DNA from 2 places in the Cellulomonas sp. P2_F12 genome. Region 1 is predicted to be linked to the other one. Evidence: predicted binding sites of a transcription regulator. Region 1 holds the regulator's gene; the other holds the start of a gene.
What was found. Region 1 encodes HrcA, which represses chaperone genes, less so after heat shock. Its sites were predicted from a motif close to TTNGCACTCGNNNNNNNCGAGTGCNAA; they were not measured.

Region 1 (6,536 bases):
GGCTGCGACCTCGGGGCAGAGCACGACGTCGCCGAGCAGACCGGCCGGCGTCGGGTCACCCTCGCGGCCCGGTCGCAGCTCGTCCATGGGGAACGACAGCACGTCGGTGGGGCCGGGCTCGTCCATCCACTTCACGTGCAGGTCCGTCATGACGTCGGTGCCCACCAGCAGGATCGACACGTCCGTCTGCGGGTGCACGTGCATCTCGTCCAGCACGTAGCGCGCGAGCGCGGCGAACTCCGCCTCGTCGACGTCGTAGCCCGACTCGTTGTTGACCTCGACGCTCATGGCCGCCTCAGCTCCTGTCCCAGCGCGCGTACGCGTCGATGATCTCGCTGACCAGGCGGTGCCGGACCACGTCCGACGACGTCAGGCGGCAGAACGCGACGTCGTCGACACCCGCCAGGATCTGCTCGACCACGCGCAGGCCCGAGGTCTGCGACGACGGCAGGTCCACCTGCGTGACGTCCCCGGTCACGACGACCTTGGAGCCGAAGCCGAGGCGGGTCAGGAACATCTTCATCTGCTCGACGGAGGTGTTCTGCGCCTCGTCGAGGATGATGAACGCGTCGTTGAGGGTGCGGCCGCGCATGTAGGCCAGCGGCGCCACCTCGATGGTCCCGGCCTCCATCAGCCGCGGGATCGACTCGGCGTCCACCATGTCGTGCAGCGCGTCGTAGAGGGGCCGCAGGTACGGGTCGATCTTGTCCGACAGGCTGCCGGGCAGGAACCCGAGCCGCTCGCCCGCCTCGACCGCGGGACGCGTCAGCACGATGCGGTGCACCTGGCGGTCCTGCAGCGCCTGCACGGCCTTGGCCATCGCCAGGTACGTCTTGCCGGTGCCGGCCGGACCGATGCCGAACGTCACCGTGTGCCGGTCGATCGCGTCGACGTAGTCCTTCTGGCCGGCCGTCTTGGCGCGGATGGTGCGGCCGCGGCCGGTGAGGATGTTGAACGAGAGGACGTCGGCGGGGCGGGCGGTCGACGCCGCCGTGAGCATCGCGACGGACCGGGTGACGACGTCGGGGGTCAGCGGGGTGCCGCCTGCCGCCATCTCGACCAGCTCGTCGACCAGCCGGGACACCAGGGCCACGTCGCCGACCGGGCCGGCGAGCCGCACCTCGTTGCCGCGCACGTGGATGTCGACGGTGGTGAACCCCGACTCGATGGTCCGCAGCACCTCGTCGCGCAGGCCGAGCAGCTCGACCATCGAGACCTCGGACGGGACGCTGATCCTGTGCTCGACGCGCGCGGGTGCGCCGGTGGGACGCGCTGCGGATGTGGACTCGGCCATGTGCTCGGCGTGCGCCGTGCGCTCCTTAGGTCAGGTGCGGGTGTTCCGGTACGCGGTCAGTCTACGAGTCCGCGCCCACAGCAATCTCAGCCCCAGCGACCGAGCCGCTCGGCGAGCAGCGCGAGCGCGACCGGTCCGGCCGTCGACGTCCGCAGCACGTGCGGTCCCAGCCGGACGGCGCGCGCGCCCGCGTCGAGCAGCCGCCCGAGCTCGACGTCGCCGATCCCGCCCTCGGGCCCGACCAGGACGAGGCACTCGCCGGCGTCGGGCAGCGCCGTGGCGGCGATGGCGTCGGTCGCGTCCTCGTGCAGCACCAGGGCGACCCCACCGGCGCCGACCACGCCGCGGACGCGCTCGACCAGGCCCTTCGCGTCCAGCGCGACCTCGACGTCGGGCACGCGAGCGCGCCGCGACTGCTTGGCGGCCGCCCGGACCGTGCCCACCCAGCGGGCGCGGCTCTTCGCGGCCCGGTCACCGCGCCACACGACGATCGAGCGGTCCGCCTGCCACGGCACCACCGCGTCGACTCCCACCTCGGTGGCCGCCTCGATCGCCATCTCGTCGCGGTCGCCCTTGGCGAGGGCCTGCACCAGCACCAGGGTGACGGCGGGTGCGGGCTCGACGACGCGCTGCTGCACCTGCACCAGCACGCCGTCGCCGGTCACCGTGCCGACCAGGCCGACGAGCCGCACGCCCGCGCCGTCGACGACGTCCACGCGCTCCCCCGGCCCGCGGCGCTGCACGACGCCCGCATGGCGCCCCTCGGTGCCGGCGAGCAGGTAGGTGCCGCCGTCGACGACCGCGTCGAGCGAGCCGGGCTCGGCCAGGAAGACGGGCGCGCTCATGACGCGGCCGGCGCCGTCATGCTCAGCGGCCCGAGAGCTTGTCGCGGAGCTTCGCGAACACGCCGGTGTTCGACGCCGCGAGCCGGGCCTCCGGACGCTCCTCGCCGCGCAGGGTGGCCAGCCGCCGCAGCAGCTCGGCCTGCTCGTCGTCCATCGCCGTCGGCACGTGCACCTCGACGTGGACGTGCAGGTCACCGCGGCCGGAGGCGTGGAGGTGACCGACGCCGAGGCCCTTGATCGTGACGACCTGCGCCGGCTGCGTGCCGGGGCGCAGATCGACCTCGCGCGCACCGTCGAGGGTGTCCAGGGTGAGGACGGTGCCGAGCGCCGCCGCCGTCATGGGCACCTCGAGGGTCGCGTGCAGGTCGTCGCCGCGCCGCACGAACGTGTCGTGCTTGCGCTCGCGGACCTCCAGGTACACGTCGCCCGCGGGGCCACCGGCCGGACCGACCTCGCCCTGGCCCGTGAGCTTGATCCGGGTGCCGGTGTCGACGCCCGCCGGGACGTCGACGCTCAGCGTGCGGCGCGAGCGGACGCGGCCCTCGCCCGAGCACTCGGTGCACGGCTCGGGGATGACGGTGCCGAACCCGTGGCACGCGGCGCACGGCTGGGTCGTCATGACCTGGCCGAGGAACGAGCGGGCGACCCGCTGGACCGAGCCCCGACCGCCGCAGACCTCGCAGGTGCGGGGCGACGTGCCGGGCCGGCAGCACGAGCCGCTGCACGTCGGGCAGACGACGGCCGTGTCGACCGGCACGTCCTTGTGGATCCCGAACGTGACGTCGGCGAGGTCCAGGTCGAGGCGGACGAGCGCGTCCTGCCCGCGGCGGGCGCGCGGGATCGGTCCCCGCTGCGCCGCGGCGCCGGTCGCGGCGCCGAAGAACGTCTCGAAGATGTCCTGGAAGCCGAAGCCGCCGCCCATCCCGCCGCCGGGCGACGACGGGTCGCCGCCCAGGTCGTACGCGCGCCGCTTCTCGGGGTTGCCCAGCACGTCGTACGCGCGCGAGACGTCCTTGAACCGGTCCTCGGAGCCCGCGTCCGTGCCCGCGACGTCCGGGTGGTGCTCGCGCGCGAGCTTGCGGTAGGCCTTCTTGATCTGCTCGGGGCTGGCGTCCCGCGGGACGCCGAGGACCTCGTAGTAGTCGGTCACGGGAGGGGGTGCTCACTTCCAGCTGTCGTTGACAGGGTCACGGAGGGGGTCTCGTGGCGGGTCATTGGGCGAGGATGCGCGTCAGGTAGCGGGCGACCGCGCGGACCGCGGACATGGTGCCGGGGTAGTCCATCCGGAGCGGGCCGATCGAGCCCACGCGGGCCACCGAACCTCCGCCCTCGTCGCCGTAGCCGGTGGTCACGAAACTCGTCTCGAACAGCCCGTCGTGCTGGTTCTCGCGACCGATGCGCACCGACACTGTCGCCGAGTCCTCGGCCATCTCCGAGAGCAGCCGCAGCAGCACGACCTGCTCCTCGAGCGCCTCGAGCACGGGGCCGATCGACCGGACGTCGGTGCCCCCGACGCGCGCGAGGTTCGCGGTGCCGGCGAGCACGACGCGCTCCTCGCTCTCCTGCGCGAGCGTCTCCTCGACGACCCCGACCACCGCGCCGACGAGCCCCTGGTCGCCGGGCGCGAACCCGTCGCTCAGCTCGCCCAGCGCCACCGGCAGCTCGGAGAGGCGCCGGCCGGCGGCGCTGACGTTGAGGCGCGAGCGCAGCCGTGCGACGACCGCCTCGTCGAAGTCCGAGCCCAGCTCGAGCGTCCGCTGCTCGACACGCCCGGTGTCCGTGATGAGGACGACCAGCAGGTGGCGGGCGCCCACGGGCACCAGCTCCACGTGCCGCAGCGCGGAGCGCCGCAGCGACGGGTACTGCACGACGGCGACCTGGTGCGTCAGCTGCGCGATGAGGCGCACGGCGCGGTCCACCACGTCGTCGAGGTCCTGCGCGCTCTCCAGGAAGGCGCCGATGGCGCGGCGCTCGGGGCTCGACAGGGGCTTGACGGTGGAGAGCCGGTCGACGAAGAGCCGGTAGCCCTTGTCGGTCGGCACGCGACCGGCCGAGGTGTGCGGCTGGGCGATGTACCCGCCCTCCTCGAGCGCGGCCATGTCGTTGCGGATGGTCGCGGGTGACACGCCGAGCGAGTGGCGCTCCACCAGCGCGCGGGAGCCCACGGGCTCCTTGGTGGCGACGTAGTCCTCGACGATCGCCCGCAGCACGTCCAGCCGTCGGTCCTCGCTCATGTCGCCTCCTCCGTCTGGTCGTCCGCGTACGCGCACCGGGTAGCACTCCCCGCACGGGAGTGCCAATGCTACGCCGCGGACGCGACACCCACGGGGCGGCTGCGGCCCGTCGCGGAGATGCGCCTCTACGCTGCCCGGGTGAACGACGACCGCTACGGCTCGGACGTGCTCGGGGGCTCCGGCTCGACGCACCACCGGCCCACCCGCACCAGCCGCCCGCAGGCCGCCGAGACCGGCCTCGTCGTCGAGGAGGTCACCACCGGGTGGGTCGGCGCCGTCGTGCGGGTCGAGAAGTCGGGCGGCCAGCACGTGGTCGTCCTCGAGGACCGCCGTGGCCGGACGCGCACGTTCCCGCTCGGACGGGGCTTCTGGCTCGACGGCGAGCCCGTGGCCCTGACCGCCCCCGTGCGCGCCCCGGCACCCGCGAAGCCCACCCGGACCGCCTCGGGCTCGGTCGCCGTCCACGACGCCCGCGCCCGCATCGCCCGCGGCAGCCGGATCTGGGTCGAGGGCAAGCACGACGCCGAGCTGGTGGAGAAGGTCTGGGGCGACGACCTGCGGCTCGAGGGCGTCGTGGTCGAGCTGCTCGACGGCGTCGACAACCTGGCCGAGGCCCTGCGCGACTTCCGCCCCGAACCGGGCCGGCGCGTCGGCGTGCTCGTCGACCACCTCGTCGCCGGGTCCAAGGAGAGCCGGATCGCCGCCGACGCCGTCCGCGGCCACCCCGCCGGCTCGGTCCTCGTGCTGGGCCACCCGTACGTCGACGTGTGGCAGGCCGTCCGCCCCGAGCGCATCGGGCTCGCCGCCTGGCCCACGATCGAGCGCGGCACCGAGTGGAAGCACGGCATCCTGCGCGAGCTGGGGTGGCCGGCCGACGAGCAGGCCGACGTCGCCCGCGCGTGGCAGCGCATCCTGCGCTCGGTGCGCAGCTACGCCGACCTCGAGCCCAGCCTCCTGGGCCGCGTGGAGGAGCTCATCGACTTCGTCACGACGTGACGAGCCCCGGCCCGCCGGAGGGCGGACCGGGGCACCGAGCGTCGTGCGTCAGAGCGTGGGCGGCGCGATGGGGTCGCCCAGCAGCCGACGGAACAGGAAGGCCGTGGCGATGAGCACCACGGGGATGGCGACGAAGAGGCCGAGGCCGCACAGCAGGGCGCCGGCGAAGATGATGACGAGGCTGAGCAGGTAGAACAGGATCGTCGTCGACAGGTTCGCGGTGATGAGCTGCACGCTCGAGCGCAGCGCGTCGATGGGGTTGATGTGCTTGTCGATGACGAACCAGAGCGTGAAGAACAGCAGGAAGTTCACCGCGATCGAGATCAGCCAGCCGATGACGGGGATCCAAGAGACGAACCCGACCACCAGGTTGATGCCGGCGAGCAGCAGGGCGGTCAGCAGGATCGGGCCGACATCGGTGAACGTGAAGAACGTGCCGAGCTTGACCTCGCGCCCGTCCGTGATGCCGAGCGCCGCGCGGATGAACGCCGCCTCGATCAGGTACCCCACCAGGGCGAGCGCCGCGTAGAGGATCACGGTCACGAACGAGAACCCGACGCCCATGAGGCCGCCGCCGTTGCGGTTGGGGTCGGTGAGGCTCGCGCCCCCGATGAGGATCCCCCAGAGGATCGCCGCCACGGCGGCACCGACGATGAGCCAGATCAGCGTCGCCAGGATGAAGAGCCCACCCGACCGCGTGAAGCCCTTCCACCCGTAGGAGTAGGCCTCGCCGATGGGTGATGCCGGCACCGGAGCGCCGTAGCCGCCCGCGGGCGGCGGGTATGCACCGGGAGCTGCCGAGGCGTAGCCGGCCGGGGGCGGGTAGCTGCCGGGCGCGGGCTGGCCGTACTGCGGCTGCCCGTAGTCCGGGGCCGGCGGCGGGGGCGGAGGCGGCGGGTATCCCGCACCGGGCGCCGGCGGAGCGGGCGGGGCCGGCGGAGCGGGCGGAGCGACCGGGGGCGCGACGGGCGGGGCCGGGGGCGCGACGGGCGGAGCGGGCTCGGGTGCGGGCGGCGCCGGCGGTGCCGCCTCGGCGGCGGGCTCCTCGACGGGGTCGGGCACGACAGGGGGTGTCTCGGGCACGACAGGCTCAGGTGCCTGCGCGGGATCGTCGTCACGCGGCGGGGTACCGCCGGGGTTCTCGCTCATGCGTGGCCTCCCTGGTCA
Region 2 (6,536 bases), 160 kb from region 1:
GGCGTTCCGGGACCTGCTCGGCATCCGCGTGGAGGAGTTCGCGCCGCTGGCTGCCCATGGCACGACGACGCTGAGCGACGGGAGCACCGGGGAAGTCTGGACCGAGCGGATGACGCTGGCAGGCGCCGAGGCAGTGTCGACCTACCTCGACGGACCGTCGGCGGGCGGCCCTGCGGTCACGCGCCGAGTGACGCGGGCGGGCGGTGCCGCGTGGTACCTGTCGACCCGCCTCGACGACCCGTCCCTCGGCGACCTGCTCGGACGTGTGCTCGCGGCGTCCGGCGTGTCGTCCCTCGTCCCGTCGCCAGGCGGCTTGGAAGTTGTCCGTCGGACGAGCGCGACCGGTAGCTGGCTGTTCGCGGTCAACCACACCAGCACGGACGTGCCCCTGCACGTCTCCGGGCATGACCTGGTGGCCGACCGACGTCACGAGGCGGGGGCGGACGTCCCCGCACTCGGCGTCGTCGTCGTCCGAGAAGACTGAACCGGTCGGCCATGCGTGGCGCGGGAGAGGTCAGCTGGACAGAGCCGTGCCCAGGTACCGTGCGTAGCCGCCTGGCGTGCGTCCCGTCGTGCGGCCGGAGGTGAGCACGTCGCCCTCGTCGCAGGCGACGAGGACCGCGGACCCGGTCGACGCGATCCGCTGCACGAGATGGACGTCCTCGTGCTCCGGCTCGTGGTCGAACCCACCGGCGCGGACGTAGGCGTCCGCCCGGACGCCCAGGTTCGCCCCGTGCACGTGACCGTTCGGCCGGCCAGGCCTGCGTGTAGCGGCCCACCTGGCGAGCTGCTGCTCGTCCAGATCGAGAGGATCAGGGCGGACGGTGCCGACGACCACGTGGGCGCCCAGGCCGGCGTGGGCGAGCTGCCGGGTCAACCAGTGGGTCGGCACCTGCGAGTCGGCGTCCGTGCTGGCGATCCACGTCCGGGCCAGGTCCGAACGCGCAACCGACAGCCCGTGGGACACGCCGTACGCACGTGCGGCACCGACCGACCGCACGGCGATCGTGTGGACATCCACGGGGAACCGCGCGGCGATCAGCGCGGTCGCGTCGTCGCAGTCGTCGAGCACGACGACGACGTGCACGCTGGGACCGACGGTCGCCGCGGCGGCGAGGCACACCGAGTGCAGGCAGCGGGCAATGAGGTCCTCCTCGTTGCGCGCAGGCACGACGACGATCACGTGCTCGATCGGCGCCGTCATGCCAGCCCTGCCCGGTTCGCCACCGAGCGTGGATCGCGGCTCCACACCTCGAGGACGAAGTCGTCCTCGACATGCATCAGGAGCCGCCGGGCACCGATCGAGCTGCGCAGCACATGGTGCACGGCGTCCCCGCCCAGCGGGTACTCCGCCACCGGGTGTCTCCAGTGGCACGCCACCAGGCTGCCCGTCTCGGTGAGCGCGTCCGTCAGCTCGCGAGCCAGTCGCCGCAGGTGCGGCGCGGTCAGGTAGTAGCCGACCTCGGAGAGGACGATCAGGTCGTAGGGACCACCCGGCACACCCTCCGCCATGTCGTGCTGGAGCAGGTCGACGTTCGCCAGGTGGCCGGTCCGTTCCTTCGCCTGCGACAGTGCTGCCGCCGAGACGTCGGTCGCCACGAGCCGGCGGCAGCGCCGGGCGAGCTCGACGGTGAGCGTGCCGATGGAGCACCCGATCTCGAGGACGCTCCCGACCTCGTCCTCGGGGATCGCGGCCAGCGTGGCGGCCCGCTTCCGGCGCTCGTACCACCGCGTGGCCAGGTACCACGGGTCGCCGCGGCGGGCGTAGCTCTCGTCGAAGAACGCCGCGGACAGGTCGCCCGACGACTTCCCGGCGGTGACGAAGACCTCGACGTCCCGGTCGAACGCACGAAGGAACTCCGGGTGCAGCGGGGCCGCGTCCGCCACTGCCGGCGACGCCGCGCGGACCTGCGTGACGTGCGCGCCGACCGCGCGGTTCTTGAGCACGATCGAGCGGTCCGACAGCCGCAGCGCCCGCATGTGCGACCACGGCACGTCCGGGTCCGCCGGCGTCGCCCAGTGCCAGAGCCAGATCGGGTACTCGAGCAGCTGGGCTCCGGTCTGGACCGCCCGCTCGGCGCAGATCTCGCCCAGCACCCGGTGGTCGCGGTGACCGTCGCCCCGCCACGGCGCCACCAGCGTCACGGCGGAGGCATCCGGGCCGCAGATCTCGGCCAGCTCGCGGGCGATGGAGTCGCGCTCCTCCTGGACGCGGCCGTCCTGATGGCCGAGATGCGTCACCGGTGAGTCGGGCGACAGGAGTGCGACGGCGCGCCGGACCTCGTCCGCCCGGAGCGCGGCGAGCCGCTCCGGCGGCAGGGTCACCGAACCCGGGTGAGAGGCGGCCCCGTCGGTCACGACGACGACCTCCGGGGGGCGCCCTGCCGCGGCGAGCTCGGCGATCAGGCCACCAGCGCCCAGGGTCTCGTCGTCCGGGTGCGCCGCGACGACGACCACGCGTCCGCGTCCGGGCAGGCCGATCGGGTCGAGGTCCGCGAGCCGGGGGTCCGCCGACCAGTCGTCCGCGGACGTGCCGGGCGCGCGGCCGTCGAACCTCACCACGGCTCGTCCGACGACGCCGCCAACGTGACGCCCAGCGACGCGTCGTCACGCTCGGCGTGGTGTTGCCGGACGTAGACCTGGAGGTCCACCACGCGCTTGGCGTGGTTCTCCTCCTGCGTCAGCGGTCCCGGGCCCAGGGCGTGGGCCGAGCTCTGCAGGACGTCCTCGCAGGCTCGCGCGACGACCGCGCGCACGCGCCGGGCCAGCAGCCGGCCGGCGGCCCGCTCGATGTCGGAGGCCATCACCCGGCCGCCGTCGGTGGCCCGTCCGGAGACGTCGACGGCGCTCGCAGCATGGGCGAGGGCATAGCGCGCCGCCGCGAGCCGCTCGTCGATCTGGCCGACGTGCATGGCGAGCAAGCGGTCGTCGGGCCGTCGGTGCGCCTCGCTCAGCACCCGTCGGGCGATGCCGACCGCGCCGCCGTACCAGCACGCGGCGACGCCGATCCCGCCCCACCAGAATCCCGGACGCCGCACATACCAGTCGCTGTCGCGGACGAACTCGGCACGGACGTCGGAGAACTGGACGGCCGTGCTCGGGATCTCGCGCAGACCGCGCGACACCCACGCGTCGCTCATGACCGTGAGGCCCGGTTCGTGCAGGTCGACGACGAACAGACCGTGGTCGTCGGCCTCGCCCGGCAGCTGCGCGGTGACGAGGGCGCCATCCAACCGATCCGCGAGCGAGCACCAGGGCTTGACCCCGTGCAGCCGCCACGGTTCGCCAGGCGCGCGCGTCGCGCGCAACCGCTGGGCCGGGGTCTGCGCGGCGAAGACGCCCCACGTCCCCAACGGACCGCTGGTGATGTCGGCCGGCTGGGCCTGGTCGAGGATCGCTCGCGCGTCGAGGTGCGGTTCGACGGCGCGGGCCACGGCAAGGTCCGAGGCGGCGAGCGACGCCAGCAGCTCCCACAGGCCCAGCGTGTCGCCCCGCCCGGGCAGCAGGTCGTCGGGCCAGTCGGGAACGTCCCGCAGGGCCTCGTCCACGGAGCCCGGGAGTGCCGGGAGGGGACGCGCCGGGCCGGGGCCGATGCGGACTCCCGCCCAGTCGACTGTCGGATCCGCTCGCCGCGTGGTCGTGCTCACCGGGACCGCCAGATGTGGACGCGGTCGGCCGTGCTCCTGGCCCTCGCACCTGGATGTCGCTGTGGCATGGGCTGGCCTCTCGTGCCCCGGCAACGCGAGTTCGCCGGTCTCGACAGCCGCTCCTCGACCTGGCACGAGCGTAGGTACTTCGCCGCGCGATCGCGCGGCGTCCGTCGACCCGAGGTCTCGTGCTCGCGCCGAGACCTGTCGTGTCGGCGGGTTCGCCCACTGCGAACGCCCACCGATCCCCCCTGGCACTCCCGATGCCCGAGTGCTAATTCTTCTGCTGTAGCCGTTCCGGCCGAGGCCGGAAAGCATCCGGGCGCCGGACCGTCCGACGCCCACCGAGAGGGAGGTGAGGATCATGGCTACGCGATTCGACCCGCTCCAGGAGCTCGACCGGATCTTCGGCCAGCTGGTCACGGCCGAACGATCCTCGGCGACGATGCCGATGGACCTGTACCGAGCCGGTGACCACTACGTGCTCCACATGGATCTTCCGGGCGCCGACCCCGGGACCATCGACGTGAACGTCGAGGACCGCACCCTGACGATCAGGGCGCAGCGCACCGGCAGGCCGGACGAGGGCGTGCAGTGGCTGGCCAAGGAGCGGCCGGTCGGAACCTACGCGAGGCAGCTGACGGTCGGCCGGGGTCTGGCTCTGGACGACATCTCGGCCACGTACACCGACGGGGTCCTGACGCTCAGCATCCCGGTCGCGGAGGAAGCCAAGCCGCGCCGCATCACGGTCCAGCACGGGAGTGACGCGGCTGAGATCACCGCGCAGGCCGACACCACCGCATAAGACCAGGCGGTAGGGGCACGACGCGGACTGCGAGAGCGCCGCCGACGAGGCGAGGGACGTCCTGTGCGGACGAGCCGGACCTCCGCGCCCCTGCCGCGCGCTTCCCGGGTTCGCTCGCGCGCCGCAGCACGGCCACGCATCATGGGTCGATGATCCACGTCGAGGTGCCCACGCTGAGCTTGCCGGGCGGGGCGATACCCATGGTCGGTCTGGGCACCTGGCAGGCGGGAGGTGGCGCGGCCGAGCGAGCCGTCAGCACGGCGCTGCAGCTCGGCTACCGCCACATCGACACCGCCACCATGTACCGCAACGAGGCGGAGGTCGGACGCGCGCTCGCCACGGTCGGCATCGACCGCGACGACGTCTTCGTCACCACCAAGCTCCCGCCCGAACGCGTCGGGCGTGAACGACAGACGCTCACCGAGTCACTGGCCGCGCTGCATCTCGACCACCTGGACCTCTGGCTCATCCACTGGCCGCCCGGCGGTGCTCCGGCACCGCGGACGTGGGACGCGTTCCGTGCGGCCCGGGACGAGGGACTGGTCCGCTCGATCGGCGTCTCGAACTACTCGATCGCGCAGATCGACGAGCTGATCGACGCGACCGGCGAAACGCCGGCCGTGAACCAGATCCCGTACAGCCCGGCGGACCACGACCCGGAGCTGCTCGCCGCGCACCGCGAGCGCGGGATCGTCGTCGAGGGCTACAGCCCGTTGAAGCGCTCCGACCTACGCGCCCCGGCCCTGGCCGACGCGGCCGCGGCACACGACGTCACGGCCGCACAGGTGGTGATCCGCTGGCACGTGCAGCACGAGGTGGTCGTGATACCCAAGTCGACGGACCGGGACCGGATCGCCGCCAACCTCGACGTGCTGGGGTTCGAGCTCACGGCCGAGGAGATGGCCCGGATCGACGCGCTCGCCTGACGTTCCAGGACCGAACCGCCCGGTGGCGCTGGGTGCGGCCGGCACCGGCCCGAGTCGCGGTCCCGGACGCGGGAGCGCACGATGCGTGTCAGGTGCAGAGACGTCGCCGGACTGACGACCGGGAGGACCGACGTGCGAGCACTCACCTGGCAAGGACGCGAGGACGTCCGGGTCGAGACCGTCCCGGACCCCCGTATCGAGGAGCCGAACGACGCGATCGTGCGAGTCACGTCGACCGCGATCTGCGGATCTGACCTGCACCTGTACAGCGTGCTGGGGATGTACCTCGACAAGGGGGACATCCTCGGGCACGAGACGATGGGTGTCGTCGAGGAGGTCGGGTCGCAGGCGACGCGGCTCAAGCCCGGCGACCGGGTCGTCGTGCCGTTCGGGATCGCGTGCGGGACCTGCTGGATGTGCACGCACGGTCTCACCTCGCAGTGCGAGACCACGCAGGTCCGCGACCAGGACAAGGGCGCGGCCCTCTTCGGGTACACCAAGCTGTACGGCCAGGTCCCAGGCGGGCAGGCGCAGTACCTGCGCGTGCCGCAGGCACAGTTCGGGCCGGTCATCGTGCCGGACGACGGGAGCCCCGACGAGCGGTACCTCTACCTCTCGGACGTCCTGCCGACCGCGTGGCAGGCCGTCGAGTACGCGCAGGTTCCGCCGGGCGGCTCGGTGGTCGTCGTCGGGTTGGGCCCGATCGGGCAGATGGCGGCGCGCATCGCTGCGCACCGTGGAGCCGGGCTGGTGATCGGCCTGGACCTCGTGCCGGAACGTCTGGCCATGGCCCGCCGGCACGGCGTCGACGTGCTCGACGTGACGGAGGTCGACGACCTCGAGTCCGCGGTGCGGGACCTCACGGACGGCCGGGGCGCCGACGCCACCATCGACGCCGTGGGCATGGAGGCGCACGGGTCGCCCGCAGCGACGGGGGCGCAGAAGCTCGCCGGCCTTCTGCCCGACGCTCTTGCGCGGCCTGTGATGGAGAAGGCCGGGATCGATCGCCTGGCGGCGCTGCAGACGGCCATCCGGCTGGCGCGGCGCGGCGGAACCGTGTCGATCTCCGGCGTCTACGGCGGTGCGGTGGACCCGTTGCCCATGATGGATCTGTTCGACCGCCAGCTGACCTTGCGGATGGGGCAGGCGAACGTCCGC

Region 2: a site for HrcA is predicted at 3,899-3,925, ahead of AC1DWH_RS04680 (Hsp20/alpha crystallin family protein). Genes of this name have one in related genera too.

Annotation. Positions count from the first base shown of each region.
Region 1 covers NZ_JBFUEV010000001.1:868,915-875,450, forward strand. Annotated here, with positions in the region: gene ybeY (rRNA maturation RNase YbeY) at 1-288, opposite strand, end outside; gene AC1DWH_RS04025 (PhoH family protein) at 296-1,294, opposite strand; gene AC1DWH_RS04030 (16S rRNA (uracil(1498)-N(3))-methyltransferase) at 1,381-2,139, opposite strand; gene dnaJ (molecular chaperone DnaJ) at 2,162-3,289, opposite strand; gene hrcA (heat-inducible transcriptional repressor HrcA) at 3,351-4,373, opposite strand; gene AC1DWH_RS04045 (DUF3097 domain-containing protein) at 4,512-5,369, shown strand; gene AC1DWH_RS04050 (DUF2189 domain-containing protein) at 5,418-6,518, opposite strand.
Region 2 covers NZ_JBFUEV010000001.1:1,027,690-1,034,225, reverse strand. Annotated here, with positions in the region: gene AC1DWH_RS04700 (beta-galactosidase) at 1-484, shown strand, start outside; gene AC1DWH_RS04695 (glycosyltransferase family 2 protein) at 515-1,204, opposite strand; gene AC1DWH_RS04690 (PIG-L family deacetylase) at 1,201-2,559, opposite strand; gene AC1DWH_RS04685 (acyl-CoA dehydrogenase family protein) at 2,556-3,548, opposite strand; gene AC1DWH_RS04680 (Hsp20/alpha crystallin family protein) at 4,012-4,452, shown strand; gene AC1DWH_RS04675 (aldo/keto reductase) at 4,602-5,378, shown strand; gene AC1DWH_RS04670 (zinc-dependent alcohol dehydrogenase) at 5,511-6,536, shown strand, end outside.